4 regions of the Paenibacillus sp. IHBB 3054 genome follow, and region 4 is predicted to be linked to each of the others. Evidence: riboswitches for the same ligand, from Rfam matches in the RefSeq annotation. Region 4 holds a riboswitch; each other region holds the start of a gene.

Region 1 (7,965 bases), on a different contig from region 4:
ATATATACATAATGCTTCAGGTTAATAAGCTCCTCTTCCACTGTAATCGTCTCGTTCACATTGCTGATGGTGTTCTGGAGCAGGGAAATCAGCGCATGAATGGTCTCCGTCGCCTGTTCCTTGCTTCCTCTCTGCACCAGAATATTGACTGACGCCAGCGTGTTGTATAGAAAATGGGGATTGATCTGCTGTTGAAGTGCGGCCAATTCCGCCTTCCGCTGTTCCTTTTGGGTTTCCACGAGCTGACCGACATAGTCGTTCAGCTCTTTGAGCATATAGTTGTATGCGGTGCTGAGCTGTCTTGTCTCATAGGTACCGGTAACCGACATGTAGTTATGGAAGCTTTTTTTGGTGACATTGGACATTTTTTTGACCAGGGTGCGCAGAGACTGCGTCAGCCTCTTCGTCAGAAAATAGATGACGAGTACGGCTACGGCGGCGATTGCTGCAACGATCAGAAAAATCGCCTTTTTGTCCAGCAGCGTGCCGATTGTCTGTTTCTTATCAATCAGATTCACAATATATAGGTTGTACGAAGGCAAATAGTCCGCCAGCACGATGACCTCCCGCCCGCCGATGGAGAGCTCCTGGCTGGATTTGCCCACCTCGGCGATCTGCTGCGCACTCTCCAGCAGGTCGGGAGACATGCTGCCGATTTGCTCCGTCCGATTACTGGACACGATCAGGCCCGATGTATCCAGAAACATTACATCGTTTCCCTGACTCGTAAAGCTGGCGTAGTTCTTGCGGAAATCACTTTCACGGGTGAACATATACAACGTGCCGTACGGCTTGGATAGACCCGGGGCGGTCAACGCCTTGGCGGCGACCAGATAACGGCTTTGTGAATTGAACGGGCTGGCGTCCATAAAGCTGTAGAAGAGCTGCCCATTGCGTTCCTGAGCGGCCTTTGTAATGGGATTATTCTTTAACTCTTCTGAGGAGCCCGACCAGTAGGTAACATCGCTGGTGTAGCTTCTTCCGTTCACACCCAGAATAGAGAGGCCGATATTGGTCCCCCCGATGCCGGATTGAATGCGGTCCATCTGATCCCGCATACTGTAATACCGCTTGAAGTTCGCCAGTGAATTGATATCCTTCTCCGTCATGAAGCTTCTGATCACGCCGCTCTGCCCGACTTCAATAGCGCTGTTGACGGTTGCATAATGGGAGTTCTCCAGCGCACTTTTGATCTGGTCGATAATCTTGGAATTGGTGATGCTGAAGGTTTGCACGAACAGCTTTTGGGACATTTGTACGGTCACTCCGGTAATCAGGACAGTAACCAGAATGATGCTGATGACCATGACGGCGAATATTTTACTGAACAGGCTTTGATCCTTGAGCTTTGTGAGCCATTTCTCCGTTAGTCCCATTTCGGGCTCCTTCCCGCTGCATTAGCCTTTCCGGTATTGACTAGGCGAGATTCCCATCAGCTTGCGGAATACTCTGGTGAAATAGCTGTGGTCTGAGTAGCCCACAAGACTGCTGATTTCAGAAATGGATAAACCTGCATTTTCTTTCAGCAGCAGGCACGCTTTTTCTATCCGCACCCGGTTTAAATATTCGTTGAAGCCCTCTTTGTTATGTAGCGCAAAATAATTAGACAGATAGGACGGGTTGAAATGAAACTGCCTTGCCACTTCGGTCAGCGTAAGCTGGCGTGAATAATGCTCGTCGATATACAGTAAAATTTTTTGAATGGCTGGTACCCCGCCGCGGTTCTTGGTTACGCATTCCGTCGCAGCTTGCAGAAACTGCTCAAGCCGTATCTCCGTTTCACCGATATGCCGTGCCTCATGAATGGAGCGGAAGAACTCGTATTTGCTTTCGTCCAAGGCGCGGGCCTCGTAATGGAAATGCAGCAGCATTCCGATGATCTGAAACATACTGTGGCATAAAAACGATTTGAACTCGAACATCCCTGTATCTCTCCGGCCGGACATGGAAGCGACATATGCGCTTAAGCGGCCGAAAGCCAAGTCGAACTCCTGCCGGTTCAGCTCTACACCGAAGGCATCCTGATCGAAAGCGGGACCCTGCCGCCCCTCCTCGCCGTTATCTACCAGCAAACAGTGATCCGGGAGAAAGAAGCGGCGGTCCAGCAGCTTCATCAGATCATCCGTATAGATCGTATGCAGTTCACTCAGCTCAGTGAAAACCCGGCTGACCGCGAGATTCAGGAACATATTTGCACGGATGCCCGCGGTGAATACCTGATCTGCAAGACGGACGAGCGCCTCATACCCAGCCTCCTCCAGATTAAACAACAGGCGGACATGCCCCTCCAGCGGAGACAGCCGGCGGAAGGTCACCCTGCTGCCGCTGCTGTGCAACAGAGAACGAATGCTGTTCTCCAGCCACTCCTCTTTGCGGCTATTCGCAGCGGGTTCGTCGCCCGTATCAGCAATTAGCAGCACGAATCCCGGAAAGGGGAACGTTACCCGCAGCGCTTCCTCGTCGTACTCCACTGGAAATCCGGAAACCAGTTTGTCCAGAATATAGTCTGCGGATTGCCGCTTGTCGCTTCTCCAGTCCACATGCTGAAGCAGCGGAATCCGCTGCGCGGTTTTTTTCAGAACGGCAAGCAGGGAAGCGGCCTCCAGTCTGGGCTTCAGGATATAATCGGCAACCCCGCTTTGGAAGGTCGAACGCACATATTCGAACTCACTGAAGCTGCTGAGCACGATCACCTCAATTTCCGGATACATCCCCTTGACGAGCCGGATCAGCTCTTCCCCGTCCATCACAGGCATAACGATATCGGTCAGGATGATATGCGGACGCTGTAATTCAATTAATTCAAAAGCCTCTCTTCCGTTGGAGGCCTCGCCCGCAATCTGAAACCCCTCCCCTTCCCAGTCCAGCAGATGGATTATCCCCTGCCGTACCAGCATTTCATCGTCCACCACCAATATTTTGCAGAACGTTGTGTCCATGGCTTCTCCTTTTTGGGAACAAGAATACACTGAAAAAACAAAATGAAACCCGCTTGATTAAGGGGTTCCATCTCACCGAAACAAACTTATCTATCAGAAATGAAACAGCTTTCATAATCTGATTTACATTATAGGTATACGCCCGGAGACTGTCAATTGAGAGGGAGGAGGGCGATTAGCGACAGTCCCGGACCGACGGTTTATTTATAGATCAGACCTCCGCCTTCCTTAAACTCTTCTGCTTTATCCCGCATCCCTGCGGCAATCATCTCTTGCTCCGGTTCTTCTTGTCCATCCTGCAACCTCGCCGTATCGCGGATACCATGAGAAATGCGCATACTGCAGAACTTGGGTCCACACATAGAGCAGAAATGAGCCGTTTTGGCCCCTTCCGCCGGAAGGGTCTCATCATGATATTCCAGTGCCCGTTCCGGGTCGAGTGACAAATGGAACTGGTCCCGCCAACGGAACTCGAAGCGCGCTTTGGAGAGTGCGTTATCCCGATCCTGCGCGCCCTTGTGTCCTTTGGCCAAGTCGGCTGCATGGGCGGCAATTTTGTAGGTGATGACGCCTTCCCGCACATCATTTTTGTTAGGCAATCCTAGATGCTCCTTCGGGGTAACATAACACAACATCGCCGTGCCGAACCAGCCGATCATCGCCGCTCCAATAGCCGAGGTGATATGATCATAGCCGGGTGCAATATCCGTAGTCAGCGGACCCAGTGTGTAAAAAGGAGCGCCATTGCAGAGCTCAAGCTGTTTATCCATATTCTCTTTGATCAGATGCATCGGTACATGGCCCGGGCCTTCCACCATCACCTGAACATCATGCTTCCAGGCAAGCGAGGTTAATTCACCCAATGTCTCCAGCTCGGCAAACTGGGCTTCATCATTAGCATCGGCAATGGAGCCTGGCCGCAGCCCGTCACCCAAAGAGAACGCCACATCATAAGCCTTCATGATTTCACAAATATCCTCGAAATGTGTATAGAGAAAATTCTCCTGATGGTGGGCCAGGCACCAGGCCGCCATAATCGAACCCCCTCTGGAGACGATGCCCGTCATTCTTTTGGCCGTTAATGGGATGTAACGCAGCAGTACCCCGGCGTGAATGGTGAAATAATCCACTCCTTGCTCCGCCTGCTCAATCAGGGTGTCCCGGTATACCTCCCAAGTTAAATCCTCGGCCTTGCCGTTTACCTTTTCCAAAGCCTGATAGATAGGCACTGTCCCGATAGGTACCGGAGAGTTGCGGATAATCCATTCACGGGTGGTATGAATATTTTTGCCCGTCGACAGATCCATAATATTATCCGCTCCCCAGCGGGTCGCCCATCTCATCTTCTCTACTTCTTCATCAATGGAAGAGGACACCGCCGAATTCCCGATATTGGCATTGATCTTCACCAGGAAATTCCGCCCGATAATCATCGGTTCACTCTCCGGATGGTTAATATTCGCTGGAATGATCGCACGGCCGCTGGCTACTTCCTCTCTAACAAACTCAGGGGTTACATTTTCCCGGATTGCGATAAATTCCATTTCCGACGTAATCAGGCCTCTGCGCGCATAATGCAGCTGGCTGACATTGCGGCCTTCTATAGCTCTCAAGGGACGCCGCTGCAATCCCGGAAACACCTCTGCCGCCGACTTCTCTGTGAGATTTCCGTTATCCTCCGGCTTGACCGCTCTTCCCTCATAAGATTCGGCATCCCCCCGCTCCGCGATCCACTGAAGCCTGTGAGGCGTTAACCCCTTGCGGATATCGCTATAGGCTTCATCATTAGTATAAGGCCCGCTTGTATCATAGACACGGACAGGAGCATTCTCCGCTTCTCCGGCAGTACCCGAGGTTCGGCTTAATGTAATCTCGCGCATCGGAACTTGAATATCAGGCCGTGAGCCCTCCACATACACCTTGTGACTTCCCGGAAAAGCACACAGATCGACCTCATGTTTCTTCTCTTGATTCGGCATCTTATTTCCTCCTTAAGGTTTAAATAAATAAGAGTGCGCGCAAAAAAGCCGCTCCACATGGAGCGGCTCAAATATCCATAAAAGGCTAACGCCAACAATGAAATAAAGGTCCGACTCCACTTTCCTACGCTGGTATGATCCAGATCAGGTTCAAGGGTCCAGGAATGCATTTTTCCCGTCTCAGCCTATTCAGGCTCCCCTAGTGGTTTCTTATTTAGTTATGTTTAAGTTACAGAGAAATCCAGCAATTGTCAACCGGTGCTCTTATAGAGGAATTGGCAAATAATAAATATCGATTGCATATTGGATGAGCACTGTTAGCTTAGCTGACTTTTTATGCACACGATAATTTTCCCCTTCGCACGGCCTTCTCCAAGATCACGAAGGGCATGGGCCGCGCCGCTTAGCGGATATTGCCGATCAATAACAGGCACTACGTAGCCTGCTTCGACAAGCTCCTTCCAAACCATTTGATCCTCGTGGTTCGGTTTATGGACTAGAAGTGCTATTTTCTTTTTTTCAAACCAGGCAGACAGCGGTGCAACCAACAGAGCCAGGAGGATATAAGAAAAGGAACCGCCGACCATGACATACGTGCCGCCTGACGTTAGTGCGCGCTTCATCGCGACAACCGAACGGTTGCCGACGACATCGAGGATTAAATCGTATCGTTGTCCGCTTGTGGTGAAGTCATCTTTTGCATAATCCAATACATGATCCGCCCCGAGGGTACGCAGCATATCCAGCTTCTCGGCGCTGTCAACGCAGGTCACTTCCGCTCCGACCCATTTGGCATATTGAACCGCAAACGTACCAACTCCGCCACCGCCCCCATTGATCAGAACCCGATGGCCCTTTCGCAGCTTTCCTTTGTCGCGCATACCCTGTAAGGCTAGAACGGCTGCCTGAGGAATAGCCGCTGCCTGCCCGAAGCTCAGGCCGGCCGGCTTTGGTGACAAGGCTTTCTCACTGGCACATACATACTCCGCAAATCCTCCCCAGCCGCAACCGGAAAGGTCCCCAAAAACCTCGTCCCCCGGTCGGAATCTTTTGGCATTGGCGCCTACGGCGATGACCCGTCCCGCGATATCTGCACCAAGAATACGGTAACGGGGTTTACGGAGCCCGCCAAGGCGGTTCATGAACGGTTTGCCGCGGAGGAGATCCCAATCCCAGGAATTCACAGAGGCAGCGTGGACCTCAATCAACACTTCATGGTCTTGCGGTGCAGGGATATCCACCTCTTCAATACGTAAGACTTCTGGCGATCCGTAGGCATCATAGACCATCGCCGTCATCGTGCGTGCTCCTCGTTCGCTGGGTAAGCCTGTATCCATCATCTCTTCTCTCATGGTCATTCTCCATTCGATAGGCTTATGTGTGTCGCGCTGTCAATTCACTTTTGGCTGCGCGCCCGCGGGACTCCTACCATTTTATTCTTCAAGGAGAATGTAATTCCCTTTATTAGGGGAACCGTCTTCCTCTTTTTATGAAAAATGCTGAGCTATATTACTTAGATACTCTTCCTCAACCGTATTTTTCTTCATACTTATGAGCATTTTCGCATCTTCTCCCACTACATAACGGAATTTGCTTGTACCGTCTGTGGCTGCTTGATAAATAGTGTCAGCTACAAGTTCTGGTGCCGAGGCATAGTCTGGAGCTTTTTCCATTTCCCCTAATTTACCCAGAAAGGCAGTAGTGAATGATTTATAATCCGTTAAGCCATCATTAAAAAAGAACTCCATCGATCTTCCGCCAAAGTCCGTGCTAATGGCTCCTGGTTCAATCAACTTTACTTTAATGTTTTGTGATGCCAATTCAAAAGATACGGATTCAGAAAAACCTTCTACCGCGAATTTAGTGGAGTGATACAGAGACATCGTAGGAAAGGTCACGATCCCTCCCATTGAGGAGATATTGATTAGCAACCCTTCCTGATTGGATCTAAAATGTGGCAACATGGCTTTAGTCATACTAATAAGACCAAACACATTCACTTCAAATTGTCTGCGGATCTGCTCATCCGTAGCTACTTCTATAAGCCCCATTGACCCATATCCGGCATTGTTCAGGAGAACGTCAATTTTACCAAACCGCTGGACAGCTTCAGCTAATGCAGATTGAATGGTATCTGTTTTCTCAACATCTAACCGCAACACCAACACATTGTCCAATGTAATGAATTCAGTTTCTTTTTCAGGTGCACGCATCGTGGCTACTACGTTCCATCCTCTTTCAGCAAAATGTTTTACTGTAGCTCTCCCAATGCCAGATGAAGCACCCGTGATAAAAATTGTTTTCATTAAAATTCCTCCTAAAAGTATCAGAATTCGTTAAATGCTGCTCTTCTCTTCCACTAACTGCTCCATGCTTAACAATCCCTCGGCAATGGTTGCAAGTTTAGCTTTATATTCTGCTATCCCAATCTGGATGCAGATGATCTGGGCCGGGTGCATTTCATCTTTATAATGTGAATACTGCTCTAATAACTGATCTAACTTTTTTTGTGATTCCTCTTGTACTTGCTTCAACCAGAAAATCACCTTGTCATACCCCACAAATCGGCCAAAATAAAGCCTCATCATAAAATCGGATTTCTTACTACTGTCTCCCTCTAGTGGCGCTAGTAAATAGTCGTTAAAACAATCTCGCCCTTTAGCCGTTATGTTATAAACATTCTTGTTTGGCTTACCTTTCTGGGGCACAATTTCCTTGGTTATTAATTCTTCCTTCTCCATTCGGGCAAGCGTAGGATAAATCGTGCCATAACTAGAGCTATAGAAATTAGACAACACATTCTCCAATAACTGCTTTATTTCGTAGCCAGTCAACGCTTCTTTCATGAGCAAGCCTAAAATAACATCCTGACTGTTCAAGAATAGCTCCTCCTTATTTAAAAATATCTATATATTACACTTAGCAATATACCAGACTGATATATATCACGTCAATATATAAAACTTAAGCAAAAAAAAGCCGAGTGAAGTCAGCAGTGAATGCCTGAAATCAACTCAGCTTGTCATTTGTACTTAATTTGCTGAACT
Region 2 (7,965 bases), on a different contig from region 4:
GCCGAACGTCTGGCGGCGATGATTCCGCCGGAGCTAAGCGCGGTCTACGCGCCGCTCCTGCAACCGCAGGACAGCCCGCCCGGCTCAGAGGATGCCGGGCTGCTGCGCTATGTCAAAGCAGCGGACGTGCTGGACGCCTATCTGAAATGCGTCTGGGAGGTCGCTGCAGGCAACCGCGAGTTCGCCGCTGCCAAAGAGCAGACCGCGACAAAGCTGCGCGTACTGGAACTGCCGGAGATGGATTATTTCCTGGCCCATATGGCTCCAGGGTTTGAAATGTCGCTGGACGAGCTGTCCGCAGGCATGAGCAGTGAGCCCGCGGCAGATTCGGCAGATTGATGCAGCAATTTGATCGCTTCGAATTTATTAACGCAGGGAGTCCATCTGATGGTGTGGTGTAATCTTTGGTGAATGGAGCGGCTCTGTTAGGATATCCCAGTCCTTGAATACCGGCTGCAGTCCCTTGGCATACAACATTTCTGTAATTTCATGCACTTTGCGGCCATCCGATATTTCAAACTGCGGGGTTCCACCTTCAAGGGTATGCCCGCCTACCTCGGTGGATACTCCTGCGGACATTTTAGTGATGCCGAGATGGACCAGATGATCGCGCAAAGCTGCCGGTTCCCGCGTGGACAATGAAATGCCCGCACGGGGCAGAAACAGGCGGTAAGCCAGTATGATCTGCACCAGCGCACGGTCGGTTACATCACTTGCCGGATTGAATTCTCCGAGATACGGGCGAAAACGGGGAATCGACAAGCCGATCTCGCACTCCGGGTACTTGTCCTGCAAGTATCTGGCATGCAGGGCCGTTGCCAGAGCCTCCTGGCGCCAATCGTACATCCCCAGCAGGGCACCAATATTCACGGATCGAAACCCGGCGCGGCAGCCGCGTTCTGGCGCATCCAGACGGTTGCGGTAGACTCTCTTCGGACCCTTCACATGCAGCTTTCGATAGGTCTCCTGATGGTAGACCTCCTGATACAAGGTAAGACCGTCTACCCCTGCCACCCTCAGATCATTGTACTCTTCTGTAGAGAGCGGATTAACCTCAATGCTGACAGAAGAAAAATAGTCACGGAGCACCTTCACGCATTCTCTCACATAAGCGGCCGAACTTTCACTCCGGGATTCCCCGGTCAGAACCAGAATGTGGCGCAGGCCTGTGGCGGCGATAGTTTTCGCTTCCTTCCTGACCTCCTCCAGTGTCAATTTTTTGCGCGGAAAGTCATAAATCGAGCTAAAGCTGCAATAAGTGCAATGATTCACGCAAAAATCGGCCAAATACATCGGCGTAAACAGCTGCATCACATGCCCGAAGTGCGTACGTGTCAATCTTTGCGCTTTCTGCGCCATTTCCTCCAGGTAAGGCTCCGCCGCCGGAGACAGCAGTGCCATCAGCCAGTCTTCGTCCAGATGCTCCAAACGAAGCGCGCGCTTCACATCCACCGCTGTATACTGCTTCCATAAAGTCTCGTAAGGAAGCTGCTCCAGCCGGGTCAGCGTATCATAAAAGCTCATGCTCTTCCTCCCTTCCTTCTCTTGGCTAGAACAAAAAGCCGGTTAGTGGCGAAGAGGCCGTTGCCGCTTCCTCCACCGGCCCTAGTCCGGCCAGATAAGCCTTGCGCCCTGCGGATACCGCCTCACGGAATGCCTCCGCCATCAGAAGCGGATCACGCGCAGTAGCAATTGCCGTGTTCAGCAGCACGGCGGATGCGCCCATTTCCATTGCCTCAGCAGCCTCGGAAGGTCTGCCAATACCGGCGTCAACAATCACCGGAAGGTCCACTTCTGCGATCAGAATCCGCAGCAGCTCCTTGGTCTGCAGGCCGCGGTTCGAGCCGATGGGCGCACCCAGCGGCATAACAGCAGCAGCTCCGGCTGCCTTGAGCCGGATAGCTGCGGAAAGATCGGGACTCATATACGGAAGTACAACGAAACCCTCTGCAGCCAATATTTCCGTGGCTTTAACTGTCTCCATATTATCGGGCAGCAAATATTTCTGATCATTAATGACCTCGATCTTCACCCAATTGCCCAGCCCTGCCGCCCTGGCCAGTCTGGCAATACGTACCGCTTCTTCGGCTGTGCGTGCGCCGGAGGTATTGGGCAGCAGCGTCATATGGGAGGGGATATGAGTAACAATGTTGTCGTTGCTCTCCGGATCAACCCGGCGCAGAGCCACCGTAATGACCTGAGAACCCGAGCGTGCAATCACTTCGGGAATAAGGGTATTGCGGCTGTATTTCCCGGTTCCGATAAACAGCCTGCTGGATAAAGGGATTCCGCCGATAACGAAAGGATCTTGCATAAAATCGCCTCCTGAGATAGTGGCCCGCTAAAATGCGGAGCCTCTGTTGCTGATACGCCGAGTTTTGGTCTTACCTCTTTCGTCTTTCGTCTTACCTCTTACGTCTTATGTCTTACGTCTTGCCTTTAACTCTTGCTTCTTACGTCTTACCTCTTACGTCTTACCCTTTACGTCTTACCTCGTCTTACCTTTACGTCTTACCTTTAACTCTTGCTTCTTACGTCTTACGTCTTACGTCTTACCTTTAATTCTTGCTTCTTACGTCTTACCTCTTACCTTTTACCTTTTACCTCTTGCTTCTTACGTCTTACCTCTTGCCTCTTGCTTCTTTCACCCGGCAACACGCACCGGCACTTTAGCCCCCGCCGACAAAGTGGACCAGCTCTACGCGGTCACCTTCGCTCAGCAGCGTATCTCCGTAAACGTCCTTGCCGACGATCTCGCCATTCAGCTCCACGATAACCAGTCTCCCGGTCCACTCGGACCGGCTCAGCAGATCAGCTATAGTCCGGCATCTCTCTTCATAGGCCCCGCCTTTTCCATTCACGATCAAATTCATGCTTGCTCACCTCCTTTAACTGGTGCAGGAACATTGTTCATGGCTTCAGGCTTAGGGTACGGCCTGAACTACTGATCTGTAGGCTGTAGCGGCGGCCACAGGATCTCCCGCACTGCATATTCCGGACATTACGGCAATTCCGGCAGCACCCGTTGCCAGAACCTTTCCGGCATTGCCCGGCTCAATTCCGCCTATGGCGATCAGCGGAATGCTGCTGCAGCGGACAGCCTCAGCCAGCTGCTGCAATCCGCGTTCCCGCTGCCCCGGCTTGCAGGCCGAGGGAAACACATGCCCGAACAGGCAGAAATCCGCTCCCTGCCGGCCGGATTCGGCCGCCTCCTCCGGGGCATGCACCGACCTTCCCAATCGCAGGCCCGGTGCTACGCTGCGCGCTGCGGCAGGCGGCAGGCTGTGCCAAGCCAACTGGACCCCGCCCGCCCCTGCCGCCAGAGCAACGTCTATCCGGTCGTTGATCACCAGCTTGGCAGGCGGAACCCCCGCTATAATCAGCTGCTCCGTCAGAGCCATGAGCTCCCGTGCAGACATTGCCTTTTCCCGGAGATGGATATAATCCACTATGAATTGCACAGTCGCAGCCAGCTGAACAAACTGCACCGGATTCTGCTTTCCATCCGAGATCAAATGTATCTCTTTCAACACGTTCACCTTCTCCTGTTCTTTTGCATTACCGGCAAACACAAAAAAGACCGCCCCCGTAAAGGAGGCAGTCTGGAATATATACAGGAATACCGGGCCATTCAGCCCCGCTGCAGTTATTCGTTCTCCACTTCCCTACGCTGGTATAAACCAGATCAGGTTCAAAGGGTCCGAACGGGTATGTTCGTCTCAGCCTTGCGGCACCCCTAGTGACAAATTCATATTCAATTACGCTTAACGTTTCATATACTAACATATTATTCCTTGAAGAGCCATCCTTTAAAGAGGCCTGCATCAAAAAGAGCGGAACCCAAGGTTCCGCTCCAGACTCTAATTATTCATAGCAATGGAATCAGCAACCGCATTTAGCCGTTTACGACCTCGCCGCCGTTCACATGCATTACCTGTCCGCTTACATAAGATGAATCGTCGGAAGCCAGATACACATAGGCCGGAGCCAGCTCCTCCGGTTGTCCCGGGCGTTTCATTGGCTGCGTGCCGCCGAACTCACTGACTTTCTTCGCGTCAAAGGTCGACGGAATAAGCGGTGTCCAAATCGGTCCCGGCGCTACGGCATTGACCCGGATGCCTTTGTCCGCCAGGTTCATCGACAGCGAACGGGTAAAGCTGAGAATCGCCCCTTTGGTGGACGAATAGTCCAGCAGCTGCGGGCTGCCCCGGTAGGCTGTGATCGAAGTCGTGTTGATGATCGTGGACCCTTTTTTCAGGTGAGGCATGGCTGCCTTGGTCAAATAGAACATCGAAAAAATATTCGTGCGGAACGTCCGCTCCAGCTGCTCGGAGGTAATATCCTCAATCTTCTCCTGCGGATGCTGCTCGGCCGCATTATTAATCAGGATGTCCAGCTTGCCGAGTCCTTTCACCGTCTTATTGATCAGATCCTGGCAAAACGCCTCCACGCCGATATCGCCGGCGATCAGAATGCACTTCCGTCCCTCTTGCTCCACCTGGCGTTTAGTCTCTTCGGCATCGGAATGCTCATTGAGGTAGGAAATAACGACATCCGCACCCTCCTTGGCAAAATGAACGGCAACCGCCCGGCCAATACCGCTGTCTCCTCCTGTAATCAGAGCCGCCTTGCCCAGCAGCTTGCCCGCCGCCTTATAGGCTGAAGTCTCGAATTCCGGCAGCGGATTCATTTCACTTTCAATTCCGGGCTGGCGGTCCTGCACCTGCGGAGGTAGTGTTTTTTTGGTTTGCGTGTTGTCTGGCATGATCCATTCTCCTTTCGCTGTGTACCTGTTGGTTACTCATCGTTTTAGGGTTGGCTCAGGGTGTCTGGTTTATGCACCTGCAGATCATCTCTTCATTTGCTTTACGTTATGTTACTTACCACACCTTGGGCGCGGTCAAACTAAAATGTCAGTCGTTTTTGCCGGGGAAGGCGTTATACTTTAGAGAGAAAGCACTAATCCAGCAATGGAGTTGCAGATTTATGCAGACTCTGCACAGAGGGGAGAGCACGCAATATGGTCAAACACACACGCAGCATCATCGTTGCTGTCAAAGGAGTTATTGTACATGGAGGCCGGATTCTGCTTGTTCGGCGTGCGGCAAGAGATTCCGTCGGAGCGGGCACCTGGGAATGTGCGGGCGGAAAAATAGAATTCGGAGAAGACCTGGAGGCAGCTCTGGAAAGGGAGATTTATGAGGAGACCGGACTTGCGGTTACTGTCGGCAATCTGCTGTATGCAACCTCGTTTCTAACCGATCCTGCAAGGCAGCTTGTCATTATCACCTATTTGTGCCGGAGCGCGGACCATGCGGTACAGCTGTCCATAGAGCATTCGGATTATAAATGGTGTACCCGGCTCGAGCTTCAACGCCTGCTTCCGGCGGGAATCCTCGCTGAATTTGAGAAAAGCCATGTCTTCTCCCTGAACGAACTGCTGTAAAGCGTTGTCTGCTACAATCTGTGACAGCGGCATGGCTGGGTGGTACCCGATAGATTTGTCCCGAAGTAATGTCTGCACCCAAAAGCCCGCTCTCCATGCCATTCCGGAGGCGGGCTTTCTGTAGTCTTTCTATAATGGAGAGTCTTAAATAATGCTGTTGTACACCATGAAAAACACCATCAGCACCAGCGCCACCATGAGCAGCAGGCTCAAGGTACGGATTTTGCCTGTCTCTGCGGATACGTCACGGTTCTCGCGCATGCCGGCTGCGGCAAGACGCAATGGTTTGCTGATGATGCCGCCGAGCGCAAACATCGCAAGCAGCAGGACAACCACCACGATCATCCACGGTACCGAATATTCACCCTTCGTCATCATATAGCCGCCAGTCAGCAGTTGGATGACCAGACCGTACTGGGCGAAGCGGTTGAAGCCGCCGATTGCACTAAGCGTTCCTTCTCTCGCAGGGACGCTCAGCTTCTGGACACGCCCGAGAACAAACGGCAGCACCAGATAAAAGCCCAGCGCCAATGTACCGATCATATGTAGAAAAAACAAAAAGTGACCCATAACATACCTCCTCTAATGTTTTCAGTGATTTTAGTTACACTTCAATTATACCTAACCAACAAATAGAAGAAAAGAAAACCCCCATTTTAATTTCTAAAATGGGGGCTCCCGCAGGCTAATGCTCAAATCGTAACTACTGAAGTAACGGCACGTACCGAATCTGCCGACTTATCCAAAGCCGCTTTCTCCTCTGCCGTAAGCTCCAGTTCATATACCTTCTCAATACCGTCCGCACCCAGCAGCGCGGGAATGCCCATGAACAGCCCATCATAGCCGTATTCACCTTCAAGCAGAGCGATTACCGGGATAATCCGCTTCTTGTCCTTCAGGATCGCTTCTGTCATCTGGACCAAGGAAGCCGCTGGCGCATAATAAGCGCTGCCGTTGCCGAGCAGGCTGACAATCTCGCCGCCGCCGACTCGTGTACGCTGTACAATCTCGGCAATACGCTCTGCGGAAATCAGCGTATCAATCGGAATGCCGCCAACGCTGGAGTAGCGTACGAGCGGTACCATATCATCGCCATGTCCACCCAGCACAAAGCCGCGTACATCTTCAACCGAAACGTTAAGCTCTTGGGCGATAAAAGTACAGTAGCGGGCCGTATCCAGCACGCCGGATTGTCCGATTACCCGGTTTTTGGGGAAGCCCAGTGCATTGTAAGCCACATAAGTCATCGCATCTACCGGATTGCTCAATATAATTACGATGGATTCCGGAGCGACACGTTTCACATTTTCGCAGACCGATTTCACAATTCCTGCATTGGTATTCACCAGATCATCGCGGCTCATGCCCGGCTTGCGGGCGATGCCTGCCGTAATAATCACGATATCCGAATCCGCTGCATCCTCATAGCTTGAGGTTCCCGTAATCTGGCTGTCGAACTTCTGCACAGGGCCGGCTTCCAGCATGTCCAGCGCCTTGCCTTTGGTCGGGTTCTCGAGCTGCGGAATATCCAGCAGCACCACGTTGCCGAGTTCCTTCTGGGCAAGCATAAGCGCCGTGGTAGCGCCGGTGAAGCCGGCACCCACGACTGTAATTTTATAACGTTTGATGGCCAAGAGATATCCTCCTACAAGACTACAGATTATTGATAATTTCGTCGGCAAACGCGGAGCATTTCAGCTCTGTTGCGCCTTCCATTTGACGGGCAAAATCATAAGTCACCGTTTTGTTGTTGATGGCGGTACTCATTCCTTTGTAGATAAGGTCAGCCGCTTCCTGCCAGCCCAAATGCTCCAGCAGCATTACTCCGGAAAGAATGACCGAACCCGGGTTCACAACGTCCTTATCGGCATATTTCGGAGCTGTACCATGTGTTGCTTCAAAGATAGCATGCCCTGTTAAATAGTTGATGTTCGCTCCCGGAGCGATGCCGATGCCGCCGATTTGAGCAGCAAGCGCGTCGGACAAGTAGTCACCGTTCAAGTTCAGCGTAGCAATCACGTCGAAATCGGTCGGACGGGTCAATACCTGCTGCAGAGCGATGTCGGCAATTGCATCCTTGATAATGATTTTGCCGGCAGCTTCCGCTTCCTTCTGGGCAGCATTGGCCGCAGCTTCACCATCACGTTCCTTGATGACATCATATTGATTCCAGGTAAATACTTGGTCGCCGAACTCCTGCTCAGCCACTTCGTAACCCCAGTTCTTAAACGCACCTTCGGTAAATTTCATGATATTGCCCTTATGCACAAGCGTTACGCTCTTCCGTCCATGCTTGATCGCATATTCAACTGCAGAACGCACGAGGCGCTTCGAGCCTTCGGAAGACACTGGCTTGATGCCGATACCGGATGTTTCCGGGAAGCGGATTTTGTTCACACCCATTTCCTTCTGCAGGAATTCAATCACTTTCTTGACAGCCTCGGAGCCTTCCTGGTACTCGATACCCGCATAAATGTCTTCTGTATTCTCACGGAAAATAACCATGTCCACCAGCTCCG
Region 3 (7,965 bases), on a different contig from region 4:
GCTATCCATTGACGAAACAGCTCCTTTCCAATATGTGTGCTTATTATAGTGTACCCGTCCGGTTCAGAATGAATCCGGGACAAAATCATGAACTCATCACAGGAATTGCTCTGGATCTGGATCGGTCGTCTCTCCTAGCTTGGCAGCCTGGAAATTAGGGTAATATAGAAGATGTCAATATCCTGTGCATAAGGGTGGAACCGTTAATGACTGAGCATTTCTCCGAACACACCGAACCTACACTACATACCGCTCTGCTGCAGTTTATTTTCCCCTTCTCCATCAAGGACGGTGAGGACAAGAGCCTGGCCCGGCAGCTTGGGCTTGACGGCTTCACCCGTTTTTTTCTTGACAACAAAGAGCTGGAAGATGCTTATTACGGCGAAGGCTACTGCGTATCCCATGAGAAAATGGAGCGAAGCTATCTGCCGTTCGCAGCCCATGTCCTATTCCCGCGGGACAAGGATAAAGAAGATTCCTTCCGCCGGTTTTCCCGGGTAAACGATCTGGCCTGCAGACTGGAAATGACACAGCAATCCATAAACTTCCGGGTACTCTCGACGGATGTATTCATTTGTCCGTTTCAGCTTGGATTTCTGACCGTAAGAGTCCGCATCGAGGAAGAGAATCTGCCCTTCAGCACCGCGCTGGAATTCGCCGACCGTTTCCGCACACTCGAGGATGTCTCCTACCAGGACAAACATACGTATATCCATTGCCAGGACAAAACCTTCGATCAGGTGGAGGATTTTGTGTTCAGGAATCTGGCCGTTGGCCTGCAGCCGTTTATGGACCAATCGGAAATTGACGGGGCCTATTTCGAGACGCTTCCCTTCTTCGTTGATGAACGAATGCTGGTCCAAGCCTTTTATGGCTTCAACCGGCAGGAGGACGCAGACGAAATCAGCGTGGAACTGCGTTACCGCGCCTCCCAGCTGGATGGGCTGAATCTGGACGGAAAACCCTATATCAGCGCCAGCGATCCCGAGTACATCGAGGAATACTGCCAGGCACATTCGTACAACCGCTGGGGGCCGGATACCTACTATATGACCAACGAGCAGACCTTCTGCTGCCTGAGCCGGGCCGAACCGGAGGTAGCCACCCCACTGGTCAATCAGATGTACGGGCAGTATTACTACGGGCTGCTCCTTAGTATTTTCCACAAAATCGTCCTGTTGAAGCTTTCCAATCTCCACTCCCGGCTGCGTATCAACCACGACTATGACGAAATTGAGAATCTGATCTTCCTGATTAACAAGTTTTCGGCCAAGTTTTATTTTCTGGAGCTGATTTCACAGTCGCAGGGCCGGGAGATCTTCTTCCAGCTGCGCAAAGTATACGGCAATGACGCCCTCTTTGATGAAGTCAAAATGACCCTGAACGACCTGTTCCAGTACCAGGAGAAATTCCAGGCCAAACGCCGGGATACGCTGCTGATGATTCTGACCGTCTTCACAGTGGTGAGCGGCATCTACGGGATGAACCAGGTTATTGAAGATTTGAAGGGACGCATTGAATGGAGCAAAATGCTGGAATACTCTCCTTTTGAATATTTGGCACTGCTGCTCACCTTCACCGGGATCCTCGTCAGCATCCTCCTGACGCTGAAAGAGCTATGGAACGGAATCCGCAGCCGCCGCAGAAAAAGATTTTATTCCAAGGATTGATAAGCTGTCGGAAACTATCATGAGTGATTTGCCCTCCGGGCGACGTAGTAATGAATAGTATATACGCCGGAGGTTGCCTATGACGTTCAATCCTAATGACAGCCTGGCATGGGCCGGGCGGTTCAAAAACAAAGATAAAAAAGCACTCGCAGAAGCGATTGATCTCTTTGGCCCCGATGTGCAAAGACTGGTCCGGCGTATTCTGTCCGGCACCGGAAGCACGGAGGATGTTGAGGAATGTGTGAGCGATGTGTTTATGGCAGCATGGAGCGGAATCAGCCGTTATGAGCCCGAGCGCGCCTCCTTCCGCACCTGGCTGTTCCTGCTGGCCAAATACAAAGCGCTGGATCTGAGGCGCAAGCTGCTGCGCCGGGGCGGAACCGGAGAAGCAGATGCTGCCGGAGCTGCACGGAATGAGATTTCCGCCGAACAGGAAGTTCTTTCCCGCGAGACGGCCAGGGAATTGATCGGCTGCGTGCAGCAGATGGGCGAACCGGACCGCAGCCTGTTTCTGCGCAGATATTTCCTTTATGAGAGCCTTGATCAGCTAGCGCAAACCTTCAGTCTCAGTAAAAAGGCTGTCGAGAGCCGCTTATACCGTTGCCGGACGCTGCTCAAGCAGAAGCTAGGCCTGTCTGAGAGTCAGGGAAAGGAGGCGCAACATGGCCAAAGACATTAAAATTGAGGAACAGCGCCTGTTCGGGATGATTGATTCTATGAGCTTCAGCGATGCAGAGCTTGCCTTAGGTGTTCTGCCGGAGGTTGACCAAGGTCCGCGCCCCGCAGACGAAGAGGAAGCCGCTTCGCTCGCCCGCATCAAAGCACGTACACTTGCCCGTCTGGAGCCCGAAGCTGCTGTCCACACCGTCCGTTCCTTTGCCCGGAGATCCCGGAGGCGGAATATCTTCGCAGCCGCAGCGGCAGTAATACTAATTGCTGCCGGTATGCTCGCTTTCTCTCCTGAGGTACAGGCCGGGTTAAGAAAGGCGCTGAGCTTCCTTCCTGGCTTCGGCACCGTTGTGGAGAACAGCCCCGGTGACCTGATCTATGTACTGAGCAAACCCTATGACATTGCTGTGGGGGACGGAAGTCTGACCGTGGATGCCGTTCTCCTGCAAGAGCTTGGCGGGAGCATTACGCTTCGCGGCCGGAAAGTCCCTGAAGTCAGCGAATTTGAGGCAGATATCGGCGGCAACCGCTATACTTTCACCTCTTACATGCGTTCGTCCTCGGAGAGTGAGTGGTACGGCAGCTACAGTTCAACTCAAGCGCTGCAGCTGAAGAAGGATAATCTTCTAACCCTGCATCTAGGCAGCACAACCGTTGGTCCGTTACAGCTCACCGCTCCGAAGACAGCTGAGGAGCTCGGGGAACTCGGCGCAAGCGATATACAGCAGGATGTGCGGATTACTGCTTTTCCGGTGGAACTTGGCGGCGGGCTTGTCCGTGTCCAGTTGTTGCCCACTCTGACGGCGGAATCCGGGCTAACTGTCCATTCTTACGGATTGGAGCCGCTGGTGCCTGGGTCAGGTCTCTATGTAGAGAACGCGGCAGGAGAAAAGGCATCACTGGAGCAGCCTGAATCCATGTCCTATCCTTCCGACTTCCGGTTTCATGAGACTGCCGGGGCGGGCGCTCGGCCTTATACGGTCTTCATTCCTTATATTGAAGTTTCAGATCGTGACGCCGTATCTGCAGAAGTAGAGATTCCGCTGCCTGATATCGGCCAGGAGGAAATGCTCCACACACGCGCGGAAATCGCGGGCTTTCCGGTAGAGTTCACCCGCATTGAACGTACCGGCGAGACGGCTGCCAGCGTCGATATGAATGTGAATTTCAATGCCGCAAAGCTGCGGACGCTGAAGTATTTCCTTATTCGCTATCCGGGGCAGGCGGACAACAGCTCGTTCTCTTGGCTGAATACCGACCAGACCTACGGCGTGATGAAGACCCTCCATTTAGAAACAAAACCCGGGGAGGATAAGCTGCGTTTTAAGCTGTCCGAACCGCATTTTCTGCTCAAAGGGCCGTGGCGCCTGCCGCTGAAGCTTGATAGCTAAAGCAGAGTTGCTACTGGACAACTTTGGAGCAGGCGTCTATAATACACCGTAAGAACACAGCAATACCTATAACTTCATAGTACCAGGGGTGCTGGAATTGGCCGGCTGAGATTGTATCCCACAAGATACTGACCCTTATACCTGATCTGGATAATGCCAGCGTAGGAATCGTCAATCGCTTACGGCCGTTTATGGCCCAAGCACAACCTTGCGCAAGTAACTGGTGTCCCGATTCTCGGGGCGCCTTTTTTGTATGGGACTATTCAGAATCTGGAAGACTAGGGTTGCTGGAAGGAGAGAAGAAGAGAAATGGGAGTCACAAAAGTATTAAAGCTCAGCCTCACCTGCATGCTGGTCTTTGCCATTGCCGGATGTGGCAATAGCAATGGGAACTCTGGCGGAAATGCGGCAGACACTGCCGGAAACAGCACCACCGCTCCTGAAACCACTGCCGGGGCAGCAACGGACGCTCCTAAGGAGCTGACCAAGATCAAGGTCGCGCTGGACTGGACGCCGAATACAAATCATACCGGGCTTTATGCGGCAAAAGAGCTGGGCTATTACGAAGAGGAAGGGCTGGATGTTGAAATCGTGCAGCCGGGAGCTGCCGGGTCCGACACGATGGTTACCTCGGGCGAAGCCGCTTTTGGCATCAGTGCCCAAGAGGCGCTGACGCTGGCCCGCCTGCAGAAGGTGCCGCTCGTGTCCATCGCCGCTATCATTCAGCATAATACCTCCGGGTTCGCTGCACCGAAAGACCGCAATATTAAGACACCTAAGGATTTCGAAGGCAAAACCTACGGCGGCTGGGGTTCCCCTGCCGAAGAAGCGGCCATGAAAGCCATTATGGACCCCGAAGGCGGAGATGTGAAAAAGGTGAAGCTGGTGAACATCGGTGAAGCAGACTTCTTCACCGCCGTGAAACGCGACATTGATTTTGCCTGGATCTTCTATGCCTGGACCGGGATTGAAGCGGAGCTGCGCGGAGAACCGCTCGACATGCTCTACCTCAAGGATTATGCACCCCAGCTCGATTACTACACGCCGGTACTGACTACGAGCGAGAAGGAAATTGCCGAACATCCGGAGCTGGTGAAGGCTTTCCTTAAGGCTACCTCGAAAGGTTATCAATACGCCATTGATCAGCCGGAGGAAGCCGCAGCCATTCTATCCAAAGCTGTTCCCGAGCTGGATCCCAAGCTGGTCCTGGCCAGCCAGAAATGGCTCAGCCCGAAATACAAGGATGATGCCGTCCGCTGGGGCGAGCAGAAGAGCGAGGTCTGGCAGGATTACGCCGACTGGATGTATGGCCTGAAGCTGCTCGATCAGCCGCTGGATGTTCCAAGCACATTTACGAATGAGTTTTTGCCAGCTAATTGATTAAGGATGAAGTGATTGAATGTTCGTTTCGTTCCGCTGTACGCAGATTACCCATTTAAACTGAGAGGAATGATATATTGTGGCCAATACATTGCTAAGCATTCAGGTAATTCCCAAAACTCCGAACAACGAGGATTCGATTCCTTACGTGGACAAAGCCATCGAAGTGATTCAGAAATCCGGTGTAAAACATCAGGTGAACCCGCTGGAGACCACGATGGAGGGCGAAATCACCGAGCTGCTTGAGGTTGTGCGCCAGATGCATGAAGCGCTGATTGCAGCAGGCAGTCCAAGCGTCATCTCCCAGATCAAAATCGCCCATAACCCGAATGGAATCAGCATGGACAAGCTGACGGAGAAATACCGGCCGTGAGATCGTATTGGAAACAGATTTGGCCGCCCCTTGTGGCGGTCGTCTTTTTTCTGGGGTTATGGCAGGTTTCCGTATCCCTGTTCCATATCGAGTCATGGATCCTTCCCAGCCCAAGCGATATCGCCCGGGAAACCTCGGGCAATGCTTCCGGCATTTGGGCACATACAGCGGCTACGCTGCGCCTTACCCTGATCGGCTTCCCTATCGGCACAGGCGTGGGTCTTATTGTTGCCCTGCTGCTGCATCTGCTGCCTTGGCTCAAGAGAGCGCTCTACCCGCTGCTCATTCTCAGTCAAAATGTGCCCTCCATTGCGCTCGCGCCGCTGCTGATTATCTGGTTCGGCTTCGGGCTGCTGCCGAAGATTGTGCTGATTACACTTGTCTGCTTCTTCCCGGTTTCAGTCGCAGCCATGGGCGGCCTGACGCAAAGCGACCGGACCATGCTGAACTATATGAAGATGGCCGGCGCGAACAAATGGCAGATCTTCACCAAGCTGGAGCTTCCGGGCTCCCTGCCCGCCCTGTTCTCGGGGCTTAAAATTTCGGCCACCTATGCTGTAATGGGTGCCGTTGTCGCGGAATGGATCGGAGCTGACAAGGGCATCGGCTACTACATGCTGCTGCAAAAATCCGCTTACCGCACAGACCGCGTATTCGTCGCCATTGCCATCATCGTGCTGCTCAGTCTTGTGCTGTTCGCACTTATCGCGCTGCTGGAGAAATGGCTGGTGCGCTGGAAACCGCGCAAAAGTTCCTAGAGAGGAGGATGGCCGACAATGCCGCATATTACAGATAACCCGCCATCCGGCACTGAAGCAGCCGGCATTCCTGAATCCAGGAACTTACCGCCTGCACTTGAGGTAAAAGGAATCTCCAAAACCTTCACCCACCGCCGCCGCGAAACCCGCGTGCTGGACAACGTATCCCTTACAGTGCAGCCGCAGGAATTCGTCTCAATTGTCGGACCCTCAGGCTGCGGAAAAAGCACTTTATTCCATATTATCGGGGGCCTGGAGCTGCCGGATGCCGGAACGGTAAGCATGAACGGCAACCTTGTTACAGGGCAGCGCGGAGAGATCAGCTATATGCCGCAGCAGCCCGCGCTGTTCCCTTGGCGGAGCATCGAGGACAACGTCCTGCTCGCCGGTGAGCTTAAGGGCGCGCCGCAGGCTGCGGCGCGGGAAACCGCCCGCCATTGGCTGGCCAAGGTCGGCCTTGGCGGCTTCGAGCGGGCCTACCCGCATATGCTGTCGGGCGGCATGCAGCAGCGGGCTGCCTTCCTGCGGGCGCTGCTCGCGCCGCAGGAGCTGATGCTGCTGGACGAGCCGTTCAGCGCGCTGGATGCGCTGACGCGCAGCGAAATGCAGCGCTGGCTGCTGGAGCTGTGGGAGGAGAACCGCCGCTCCGTGCTGTTCATCACCCACAACATCGAAGAAGCGCTGCTGCTCTCCAGCCGCATCTATGTGTTCTCCGGACGTCCCGGCTCCGTCCTGCATACGGTCGATGTCCCGTTTCCCCGGCCGCGCCGCGAGGAAATCGCCGATTCGCCGGAATTCCTCCAGCTCAAGCGCCAGCTGTCACAGTGGATGCGGGAAGAGCAGGCGAAGAGCGCCAAGTAATCTTAAGCGATGTCCGCTTAACAGCCTGTACAAAAGACCAGCCGTCCGATGAACCGGACGGCTGGTCTTATTAATATGTAGTTATTTCAAGATAACCGCACCCGAATGCGACACTGATTCAGGCAGCGCAGGGCTCCGCAACACAAACAACAGCAACACGCCCGCTATTTTCATATAAAACCTATTTTTATTGATTTAGAGGGAATTACTCCCTATATTATTCAATTACTAAGCCCTTTTTCCATTTTCCAAGGAATTACCGGTAGTAAATCCCTCTGATTGCCGCACCATTCTGTCGGTGGCATAATTAGCGGGACCATTTCCCTTTAAGCTATAGGCATACATCGGCTCCATAAAGAGACTACTGGCCCCCTTCCCGCCGCTCCATTAAGCATTTAACCTTAATAGAATTTATCCGGACGTAACCAGTAACAATCCACCTGTAGCACGCCCACCGCAGCATTCAGAAATATCAAGAGATAATAAACGCCTAGATCCAGCCCTTCTCCTCAGCCAGCCGTACGGCTTCGATCCGGCTTTTCACTTCCAGCTTGCCCAGAATTTCCGAGATGTAATTGCGGACTGTCCCATAGGAGAGGTGCAGACTCCCGGCAATTTCACCGGCCGTCTGCCCTGCACCGGCCAGCCGCAGAATCTCCCGTTCACGGGAGGACAGCGGATTCTCTTCCCGCAGGCTGCCGAAGACCAGTTCCGGAGAGACCTCACGGTGCCCTTCTATGACGCGCCGGATCGCATCTGCCAGCTTGTCGACCGGCTCGTCCTTCAGCAGATAGCCCTGAATCCCGGCCTTCACGCCCCGTTCGAAATAGCCCGGCCGGGCAAAGGTCGTCAGGATAATGATC
Region 4 (7,965 bases):
TATTGTAGGGATTGATGCACTTATAAGTTTTAGCTACACTTTCTGGCCCAAGCAGGCCAAAGGCACTGTAGAGAAATAAACATTATATGCCTTTCTTTCCAACGTATGATACACCTAAAGACGCAGGCTACCAGAGCTCTGCGTCTTTTTTATGCCCAATATTAAATCTCCAGGAGCCTTAAGAAACCGCCTGTTTTTGCTTGTCCGCCTTACAGCCGTTCTGCTTACATGTCTTGTAAGTGCCTTTGAAATCGAGCCTGTGATCGGTGACTTTAAATCCGTACTCCACTTCCAGCCGTCTTTCCAGCTCCAGCAGCCAGTCTTCCTTGATTTCTTCCAGCCTTCCGCACACGTTGCAGATCAGATGATGATGCATGTGGGCATGATCATCCCGCAGATCATAACGGGCCACGCCATCGCCGAAATTCATCTTTTCTACAATATGCAGCTCACATAGCAGTTCCAAAGTCCGGTATACCGTTGCCAGCCCCAAATGAGGATAACTGGTTTTCACACGCATGTATACCTCTTCCACACTTAAATGCTCTTCCTCATTATCAAGCAGCACCTTCACGATAGCCTCACGCTGGGGCGTCAATTTATAGTTTTGCGCAGCAAACTGTTGGCTGATATTCGCAATTGGGTTCATGGCTTCTCCCGCCTTTCCGCAAGAATTTCCTTATATCTTGTACTTATAATTAGTAATCGTTACGATATAAGCATAACAAAATTGACCATAAATGAAAAGTCTATGACATGATTATAACATCACCCGCCGAATTTCCGCACAATGAATCAAAAAACATTTCAGCAGATTACGCATAAAACCAATTATGAACGGCGGGAGGGGCCGGACTTTGAAATTACGGATGTGTTGAACTCATCGTATCCCGATAATATGCGAATAACTATTTATATTCCTGTAGACTAAACGTCTGCCCAATCCGAAATAGGCCCGGCTTCCATACCTTATATTGAGGGATTATTTTATTGATATGAGGAGGGTCCGGATGGCAAATGCAATCGCACCTACAGCAAGACCCCTTGTGACTGGCTCCATTCTGCGCAAAGTTGCTGCGGCCATGCTGCCGTTCTACCGGAAGATAGCCGGAAGCGGCAGCTTTGCCGCGCAATGGTCAAGCGCCATCGTTAACGCAGACCTTAGTCTTATGGGCAAACTGCTCGCAAAGATTCCTACTCTGGCTTCTGTAGAGAATTACGGCACAAACGGCATCGGCTACTTTATCTCCTTCCCCTTTCCGCTGCCGGTATCCTTCTATACAAACGGGACGACGATCCCGCCGGGTACCGTACAATTTACTTTTAATGCAGGGATGCACCGCAGGATTGCCGCAGCTATACTCCCTTTTTACCGGAAGCTGGCCAGAAACCGCAGTTATGCCGAAAGCTTTGCCGCCGCAATCCGGCGCAACGACAGGACCGCCGTTAACAAGCTGGTTCGCAGATTCGTTAAGGCAAGTTCACTGAAATCCGTCACGATAGAGGAGTATGGTGCCGCTCTATTGTTCAAAAGCAGCCTCAGCAAGTATCCTTACCGCAACCTGATGTTTCAGGAAGTGATGTAAAAACGCAGACACAGCCATTTATAATTAAATTGTCTGCAACTTTCTCCCCAACAATAACGTCAAAGGAGTTGATAATGGCCAAGCGGCCTACCCTACTATAGAGGTGGAATCTCCATGAAACTGAAAAAAAGTGCTTTTGCAGTGATAACAACCGTATCACTTCTCTCCTTCTCGCTGGGAGGACAGATGTTTGCTGCTGGCAGCAGCTTTAAAGATATTGACAACGTATCCGGAAAGTCCAAGATCAACTCCCTGAAGGAACAAGGTCTCATAAAAGGCATCTCCGATACCCAGTTTCTGCCCGGTGCTAAAGTGACCACAGCACAAGGCGTGCAGTTTATCACTGGTGGACTTCAACTCAGTCTGGCTGCCATTGATTTCAACAAGGCACCTCTGGCCAGCGCTATATTCTCCAAGGTAAAAGACAAAGCCTGGTATGCGGAAGCTTTCGTCAACGCCCATTACAACGACGTTGATATTCCTGCAGATATCGATCCTTCCAAGCTAATTACTAAGGAGATGTTCACCAACCTGCTCGTTCAGGGCGTGGAGAAGGTTGGCAATCTGCCACTGATCAATATTGTTCCTGTAGATATCGCTGACGAAGCTGCACTGGAGCCTTCCTACCAAGGCAGCATACAGCGTTCGCTGAAATACAAGATCAACACGCTTGATGCAAATGGCAAGTTTAATCCGAAAAGCGAGCTCACCCGCGCCGAAGCGGCTGTTATGCTGTACAATGCACTGGAATATCTGAATTCAGTCAATGATGCATCCACGCAGAACTAACTACTATTGACTGCATCTCAGGCGCTCCCCCGCGCATCATGAGATGAACTAAATACAAGCAAAGGCAGTCCAGGTCTCTCCCTGGACTGCCTTTACTTGTTCCACGCAGCTTGGATGCACTGCGACTCATAAATCATCGCCGCTCAGCCGGTTCAGAAACTGCAGGGCCCGCGGATTCTCCGTCTGCTCCAGCACCTGCTGCGGAGTTCCTTGTTCCAGGATCACACCGTTGTCCATCAGGATGATCCGATCGGCTACATCGGCAGCAAACTTCATCTCATGGGTGACGATCACCATTGTCATGCCTTCAGCCGCAAGCTGCTTGATGACCTTCAGCACCTCGCCCACCAGCTCAGGATCGAGCGCCGAAGTCGGCTCATCGAACAGCAGCACTTCGGGATCGACCGCCATCGCCCGGGCAATGGCCACACGCTGCTGCTGTCCGCCGGACAGCTGATGGGGGTAAGACTCCGCTTTATCACTGAGGCCTACCTTGGCCAGCAGCTCTATCCCCCGCTTCCTGGCTTCCTCCTTGCTGCGTTTCTGTACAGTAACCTGCCCCTCCATTACATTGCCAAGCGCAGTCATATGCGGAAACAGGTTATAGGACTGAAAGACCATCCCCGTTTTTTGGCGCAGGGCCATCAGTGTCTTATGCGGAATTTTCCTGTTTTGCGTAAATTCAAGGCTTAATTCCCCCAGCGACAGGCTGCCCTGATCCGGTATTTCCAGCAGATTAAAACAGCGAAGCAGCGTTGTTTTGCCGGAGCCGGAGGGCCCGATAATCACCAGAACCTTGCCATGCTCCATGCTGAGGGCGATACCTTTTAACACCTGTAACGAACCGAAGGATTTATACAGGCCGCGAATTTCAATCAAGTGATTTCCTCCTTATCTCGCCGAATAACGGTCAAACCGCTGTTCCAGGACATTTTGCAGCGCGGACAGTACGGAGCAGAACAGCAGGTAGAATAATGCAGCCTCACTATAGAGCAGCAGCGGTTCGTAGGTGGTCGCCGTGATCTGCTGCGCTGTTTTGAACATCTCTACGTACGTAATGCTTGCCGCTAAGGAGGTATCCTTTACGAGACTGATAAAAGAGTTCGACAAGGGCGGAACCGATACACGCGCCGCTTGAGGCAGAATAATCCGCCGCAGTGCCTGCCCCCGGCTCATTCCGACGGAAAAGGCAGCTTCCCATTGGCCTTTATGTATGGACAGGATGGCTGCCCGGACAATTTCCGAAGAATAGGCTCCAACACTGAGTGTAAAACCGATTACAGCGGCAATAAAAGGATCCAGCACAATCCCTGCCGCCGGAAGTCCATAAAAGATAATAAAGAGCTGTACCAGCAGCGGTGTCCCGCGGATTACCCAGACGTAGAACCGGGCGATCAGCTTCGGGATTCTCCATGAGGAGAGACGGAACAGCGCGGTAAGAACAGCCAGCAGCAATCCAAGCGCGAAGGAAACAAGCGCCAGCGGAAGGGTATAAGCCACCCCCGCTTTAAACAGGGGCAGCAGTGAATCCATGAAAATCCCAATTTTCCGGTCATCCATCGTTCAGACATCCTTTTTGGACACTCGGCTGCATCTTCGCGCCAGCTCCATTTGTTATTTGGACACATCCGCCCCAAAGTACTTCTCGGATATTTTCAGATAGGTTCCATCGCTCTTCATTTCAGCCAGCGCATCGCTGACGACATTAACCAGCTCTTCGTTTCCTTTGAGGAAAACTGCCGCACTCTGCGATCCCTCAGCCGTTTCATCCACCTGTTTGATCTTTGCATCTGGTTTTTGCTTCTTTAAGTCGAGATAGGACAAGCCATCATTTACGGTCGCATCAATCCGGCCCGAGGTCAGCAGGTCTATGGCCTGGTTGAAGCCATCCACAGCGACGATCTCCGCACCGTTGTCCCGGGCGATATCGGACAGGTTGCTGGTCAGCGATTGACCTGCCTTCTTGCCTTTAAGATCCGCGAAGGTTGTAATATCCTGGTTATCCCCGCGCACGATCAGCACTCCCTTAGAGACAATATACGGCTCAGAGAAATCGTATTTCACCTTGCGTTCATCCGTGATCGAAACCTCGTTGAATATCGTATCAAATCGTTTGGCATCCATGCCGGCAAACAGGCCATCCCATTGGGTTTCTACAAATTCGGGTTCCACCCCCAGCCGTTTCGTAATCTCCTTCGCAATCTCCACATCAAAACCGGTAAGCTTGCCCTCTGCATCATGAAAAGTAAACGGAGCATATGTCCCTTCCGTACCAATACGCAGCTTGCCACTCGCTTTAACAGCTTCCAGTGAGTTCTGCCCGGCCGGAGCCGCCGCTCCTTCAGTGGGCGCGGCAGTAGCCGCAGGCGCTGTATTGTTATTATTGCCACATGCCCCTGCCGGCAGCAGAGTTAGCAGCAGCAGGATAGTCAGACTAAGCTTCTTCATCACATGAACCCCTTTCAAAATCCCTCTATTTTTCACTGCATGGACACTTGCTTATCTTGCCCAAAAGTACCGCTGCCTCATCAAGTTTTTTACATCTTCAGTCCGAATCTCTACTTATACCAGCCGAAACGGCACGGCTCCGGCAAAGAGGCGATTTCCGCCGGTATGATCACGCTGTTCATAACCGGACTGCAGCGAAAGTGAGCGACTGCTTCTCTTTACAAACTGCCGGGATATGGTATATTAATTAGCAATTGCAAATTCAATATTGACCTGTTATTTCACTAGGGGAGTCGGCCGACTGAGACGGAGCTTTAAGCTCCGGACCCTTGGAACCTGATCTGGATCATACCAGCGGAGGGAAGTGGAGCAGAATTGTTCAGCGGAGCCGCACTAAGCTAACTGACTGTGACGTTCAGACCCATTTATTTCCTCCGGAAATGAATGGGTCTTTCTTGTGTTTGCTGTTGCCGCCGATCCGGCAAGTATCGTCAAACAAACTACGCCCGCAGGAGGTTTCCACATTCCACTATGCTCACTATAACCAACCTGACTTATTCTTTTGCAGCGGCTAGGAATCCGGTATTCTCCGGTCTTTCAATGACCGTCCGCCAAGGCGAATTCATTTCCGTTGTTGGAGCCAGCGGCTGCGGGAAAAGCACACTGTTCAAAATCATTGCCGGCCTGCTCGAGCCGTCCGGCGGTGAAATAACCGTACATGGACGCTGCTCTCCTTCGACACGCACAAGGCTTGGACAGATCGCTTATATGCCGCAGCAGGACCTGCTGCTGCCTTGGAGGACCGTGCTGGACAATTGCCTGCTTCCCTGGGAGCTGAAGCAGGACTCTAGCAGGCACGAGGCACTCGCCCGGATCCGCGGAATGCTGGACCGCTTTGGCCTCTCCGGCAAGGAAACAGCTTATCCGCAGGAGCTGTCCGGCGGGATGCGCCAGCGGGTCGCTCTGCTCCGCACACTTGCTGCTGGCAACGAACTGCTGCTGCTTGACGAGCCGTTTGGAGCGCTGGACGCGATCACCAAACGGGAGATGCACCGCTGGCTGCTGGAGCTGTGGGGCGGGCTGGAAAAGTCCGTTCTGTTCATCACCCATGATCTTGAAGAAGCACTGCTGCTCAGCGACCGGATTTATTTGATGACCGGCGGCTCTGGCGGCGGGCTGCAGGAGCTGATCGTCACTTTGCCGAGACCCAGACATTACAAAATGAATTATGAACCGCAGTTTGTTGCCCTGCGGGAGGATTTGGAGCGTAGATTGCATGAGAGCTCTATGGTATAAGAAACAGCTGCGGACTTATGGCCCCTTTCTACTGCTTGTGGTGCTGCTTATTGCGGCATGGGAGATCACAGCACAGCTGAACATGATCCCTTCATTTATTCTCCCGGGGCCAAGTGCAATTTGGACAGCGCTGATTGAAAAGCGGGGGCTGCTGTTCGGAGAGCATTTGCCCGCCACGTTGCAGGAGACACTGATCGGGTTTGCCCTCTCGGTTGTTTGCGGAACACTGCTGGGTACCGGCATGCATATGTTCGCTCCGCTCGCCAAAGCACTTTATCCCATGCTGATTATCAGCCAGACCATTCCGCTGATCGCGCTCTCACCTATTTTTATTATGTGGTTCGGCTATACCCTGTGGGGCAAGGTTGCTGTCGTCTTTCTGACTGCCTTTTTTCCGGTTGTGGTAGCCGTCTATGACGGTCTGCGGCAAAGCGGCAGCCTGTACAGAGACCTGCTGCTGACGCTTGGGGCTAACCGCTGGCAGATTCTGCGCAAGACACAAATTCCGCTGGCACTGCCCTCCTTTTTCTCCGGACTTAAGCTGTCCATCGTTTACTGTGTGATCGGAGCTACGATCGGGGAATGGCTGGGCGGCAGCCGGGGGCTTGGTTATTTCAGCCGCCGGATGGCCGGCAATCTGCAAAGTGCAGAAATGTTCGCCGCCGTATTGCTGCTGTCCGTTTTGGGTGTAGCCTTGTTTCTCAGTATCGCTGTGCTCGAAAAACTCATTTTGCAGAAAAGAGGATTTTACCGATGACCCATTCTGAGCTGTATCGCAATCATTCCACACATAAGAAAACACACCGCCTTATTCCATACTTATTGTTGTTATGCCTGCTTACCCTCTTAAGCGGCTGCACCAGCGCAAAAGACCCGGATACCTCCGCCGCTTCTTCAGAGACTTCCAGCGACAAACCGCACAAGCTGACTATAATGCTCGACTGGTATCCGAACGCAGTTCATTCCTTCCTGTATGCCGCTCAGCAGAATGGCTATTTTGCCGAAGAAGGGCTGGAGGTGGACATTCAAATGCCGGCGGACAGCAATGATGCTTTGAAGCTTGTAGCCGCAGGCAAAGTCGATCTGGCTCTCAGTTACCAACCGCAGGTACTAATGGCTCGGGGTGAAGGAATACCTGTAAAATCAGTCGCAGCGCTCGTAAGGCATCCGCTCAATCATCTTCTGGTCCCCGCAGAGAGCGGGATAACCGGCCCGAAAGAACTCACAGGCAAAAATGCCGGATACTCCTCCATTCCCCTGTATGAAGCGATGCTCCGGACAATGGTCAAATACGACGGAGGCGATCCAGATTCACTGAACCTGATTGATGTTGGATTCGATCTTATTCCTGCTCTTTCTACCGGACGCGTAGACGGCATTATCGGCGGATTTATTAATCATGAGGCATTGATATTGGAAAAAGAAGGACACCCCGTCACTTCATTCGATCCGACGGACTACGGAGTGCCGGATTATTATGAGCTTGTGCTTGTTGCCAGTGAACAGGGATTGTTGGATTCGGAGGATGACTACCGGAAGTTCATGAATGCGGCACACAAAGGACAGCAATTCGTACAGGAGCAGCCTCAGCAGGCACTTAAAATATTGTTTGCACACGAAGACTCTACCGCCCCGCTCGACCAAGCAATCGAGACAAAAAGTCTGGAAATCCTTCTGCCGCTGATGGATGCAGGAAAACTGCCTTTTGGACAGCAGGAGGAGAAATCTTGGGAGAACGTGCACACGTGGCTGTCCGAGAACGGACTGTTGAGCGGAGAAACGGTCAGCAAGGAAGCTTTTGTTAATCTGTAGGAGCTAAGTTCTAAGGGCCGAAGTTTAGAGATTC

What was found. Region 4 has a riboswitch for thiamine pyrophosphate ahead of ACQ76X_RS11885 (ABC transporter ATP-binding protein). Riboswitches for the same ligand answer to the same signal wherever they lie in the genome.
Region 1: another riboswitch for thiamine pyrophosphate. It lies ahead of thiC (phosphomethylpyrimidine synthase ThiC); the one in region 4 lies ahead of ACQ76X_RS11885 (ABC transporter ATP-binding protein).
Region 2: another riboswitch for thiamine pyrophosphate. It lies ahead of ACQ76X_RS22340 (thiamine phosphate synthase); the one in region 4 lies ahead of ACQ76X_RS11885 (ABC transporter ATP-binding protein).
Region 3: another riboswitch for thiamine pyrophosphate. It lies ahead of ACQ76X_RS09745 (ABC transporter substrate-binding protein); the one in region 4 lies ahead of ACQ76X_RS11885 (ABC transporter ATP-binding protein).

Annotation. Positions count from the first base shown of each region.
Region 1 covers NZ_JBOFBG010000013.1:145,120-153,084, forward strand. Annotated here, with positions in the region: gene ACQ76X_RS16630 (sensor histidine kinase) at 1-1,376, opposite strand, end outside; gene ACQ76X_RS16635 (response regulator transcription factor) at 1,398-2,939, opposite strand; gene thiC (phosphomethylpyrimidine synthase ThiC) at 3,140-4,918, opposite strand; TPP riboswitch at 5,023-5,129, opposite strand; gene ACQ76X_RS16645 (NAD(P)-dependent alcohol dehydrogenase) at 5,236-6,270, opposite strand; gene ACQ76X_RS16650 (SDR family oxidoreductase) at 6,406-7,224, opposite strand; gene ACQ76X_RS16655 (PadR family transcriptional regulator) at 7,255-7,797, opposite strand; gene ACQ76X_RS16660 (hypothetical protein) at 7,951-7,965, opposite strand, start outside.
Region 2 covers NZ_JBOFBG010000023.1:25,877-33,841, reverse strand. Annotated here, with positions in the region: gene yfbR (5'-deoxynucleotidase) at 1-339, shown strand, start outside; gene thiH (2-iminoacetate synthase ThiH) at 367-1,524, opposite strand; gene ACQ76X_RS22350 (thiazole synthase) at 1,550-2,314, opposite strand; gene thiS (sulfur carrier protein ThiS) at 2,670-2,873, opposite strand; gene ACQ76X_RS22340 (thiamine phosphate synthase) at 2,925-3,533, opposite strand; TPP riboswitch at 3,646-3,748, opposite strand; gene ACQ76X_RS22335 (SDR family oxidoreductase) at 3,896-4,765, opposite strand; gene ACQ76X_RS22330 (NUDIX hydrolase) at 5,021-5,446, shown strand; gene ACQ76X_RS22325 (hypothetical protein) at 5,591-6,016, opposite strand; gene mdh (malate dehydrogenase) at 6,139-7,080, opposite strand; gene icd (NADP-dependent isocitrate dehydrogenase) at 7,100-7,965, opposite strand, start outside.
Region 3 covers NZ_JBOFBG010000006.1:118,770-126,734, forward strand. Annotated here, with positions in the region: gene ACQ76X_RS09725 (pyridoxamine 5'-phosphate oxidase family protein) at 1-9, opposite strand, end outside; gene ACQ76X_RS09730 (hypothetical protein) at 207-1,670, shown strand; gene ACQ76X_RS09735 (sigma-70 family RNA polymerase sigma factor) at 1,750-2,349, shown strand; gene ACQ76X_RS09740 (hypothetical protein) at 2,333-3,730, shown strand; TPP riboswitch at 3,805-3,915, shown strand; gene ACQ76X_RS09745 (ABC transporter substrate-binding protein) at 4,040-5,110, shown strand; gene ACQ76X_RS09750 (thiamine-binding protein) at 5,190-5,483, shown strand; gene ACQ76X_RS09755 (ABC transporter permease) at 5,480-6,241, shown strand; gene ACQ76X_RS09760 (ABC transporter ATP-binding protein) at 6,260-7,102, shown strand; gene ACQ76X_RS09765 (response regulator transcription factor) at 7,593-7,965, opposite strand, start outside.
Region 4 covers NZ_JBOFBG010000008.1:71,125-79,089, forward strand. Annotated here, with positions in the region: gene ACQ76X_RS11845 (hypothetical protein) at 1-79, shown strand, start outside; gene ACQ76X_RS11850 (Fur family transcriptional regulator) at 179-649, opposite strand; gene ACQ76X_RS11855 (effector binding domain-containing protein) at 791-931, shown strand; gene ACQ76X_RS11860 (hypothetical protein) at 1,011-1,586, shown strand; gene ACQ76X_RS11865 (S-layer homology domain-containing protein) at 1,701-2,375, shown strand; gene ACQ76X_RS11870 (amino acid ABC transporter ATP-binding protein) at 2,502-3,254, opposite strand; gene ACQ76X_RS11875 (amino acid ABC transporter permease) at 3,267-3,935, opposite strand; gene ACQ76X_RS11880 (amino acid ABC transporter substrate-binding protein) at 3,990-4,823, opposite strand; TPP riboswitch at 5,100-5,203, shown strand; gene ACQ76X_RS11885 (ABC transporter ATP-binding protein) at 5,355-6,119, shown strand; gene ACQ76X_RS11890 (ABC transporter permease) at 6,100-6,876, shown strand; gene ACQ76X_RS11895 (ABC transporter substrate-binding protein) at 6,873-7,931, shown strand.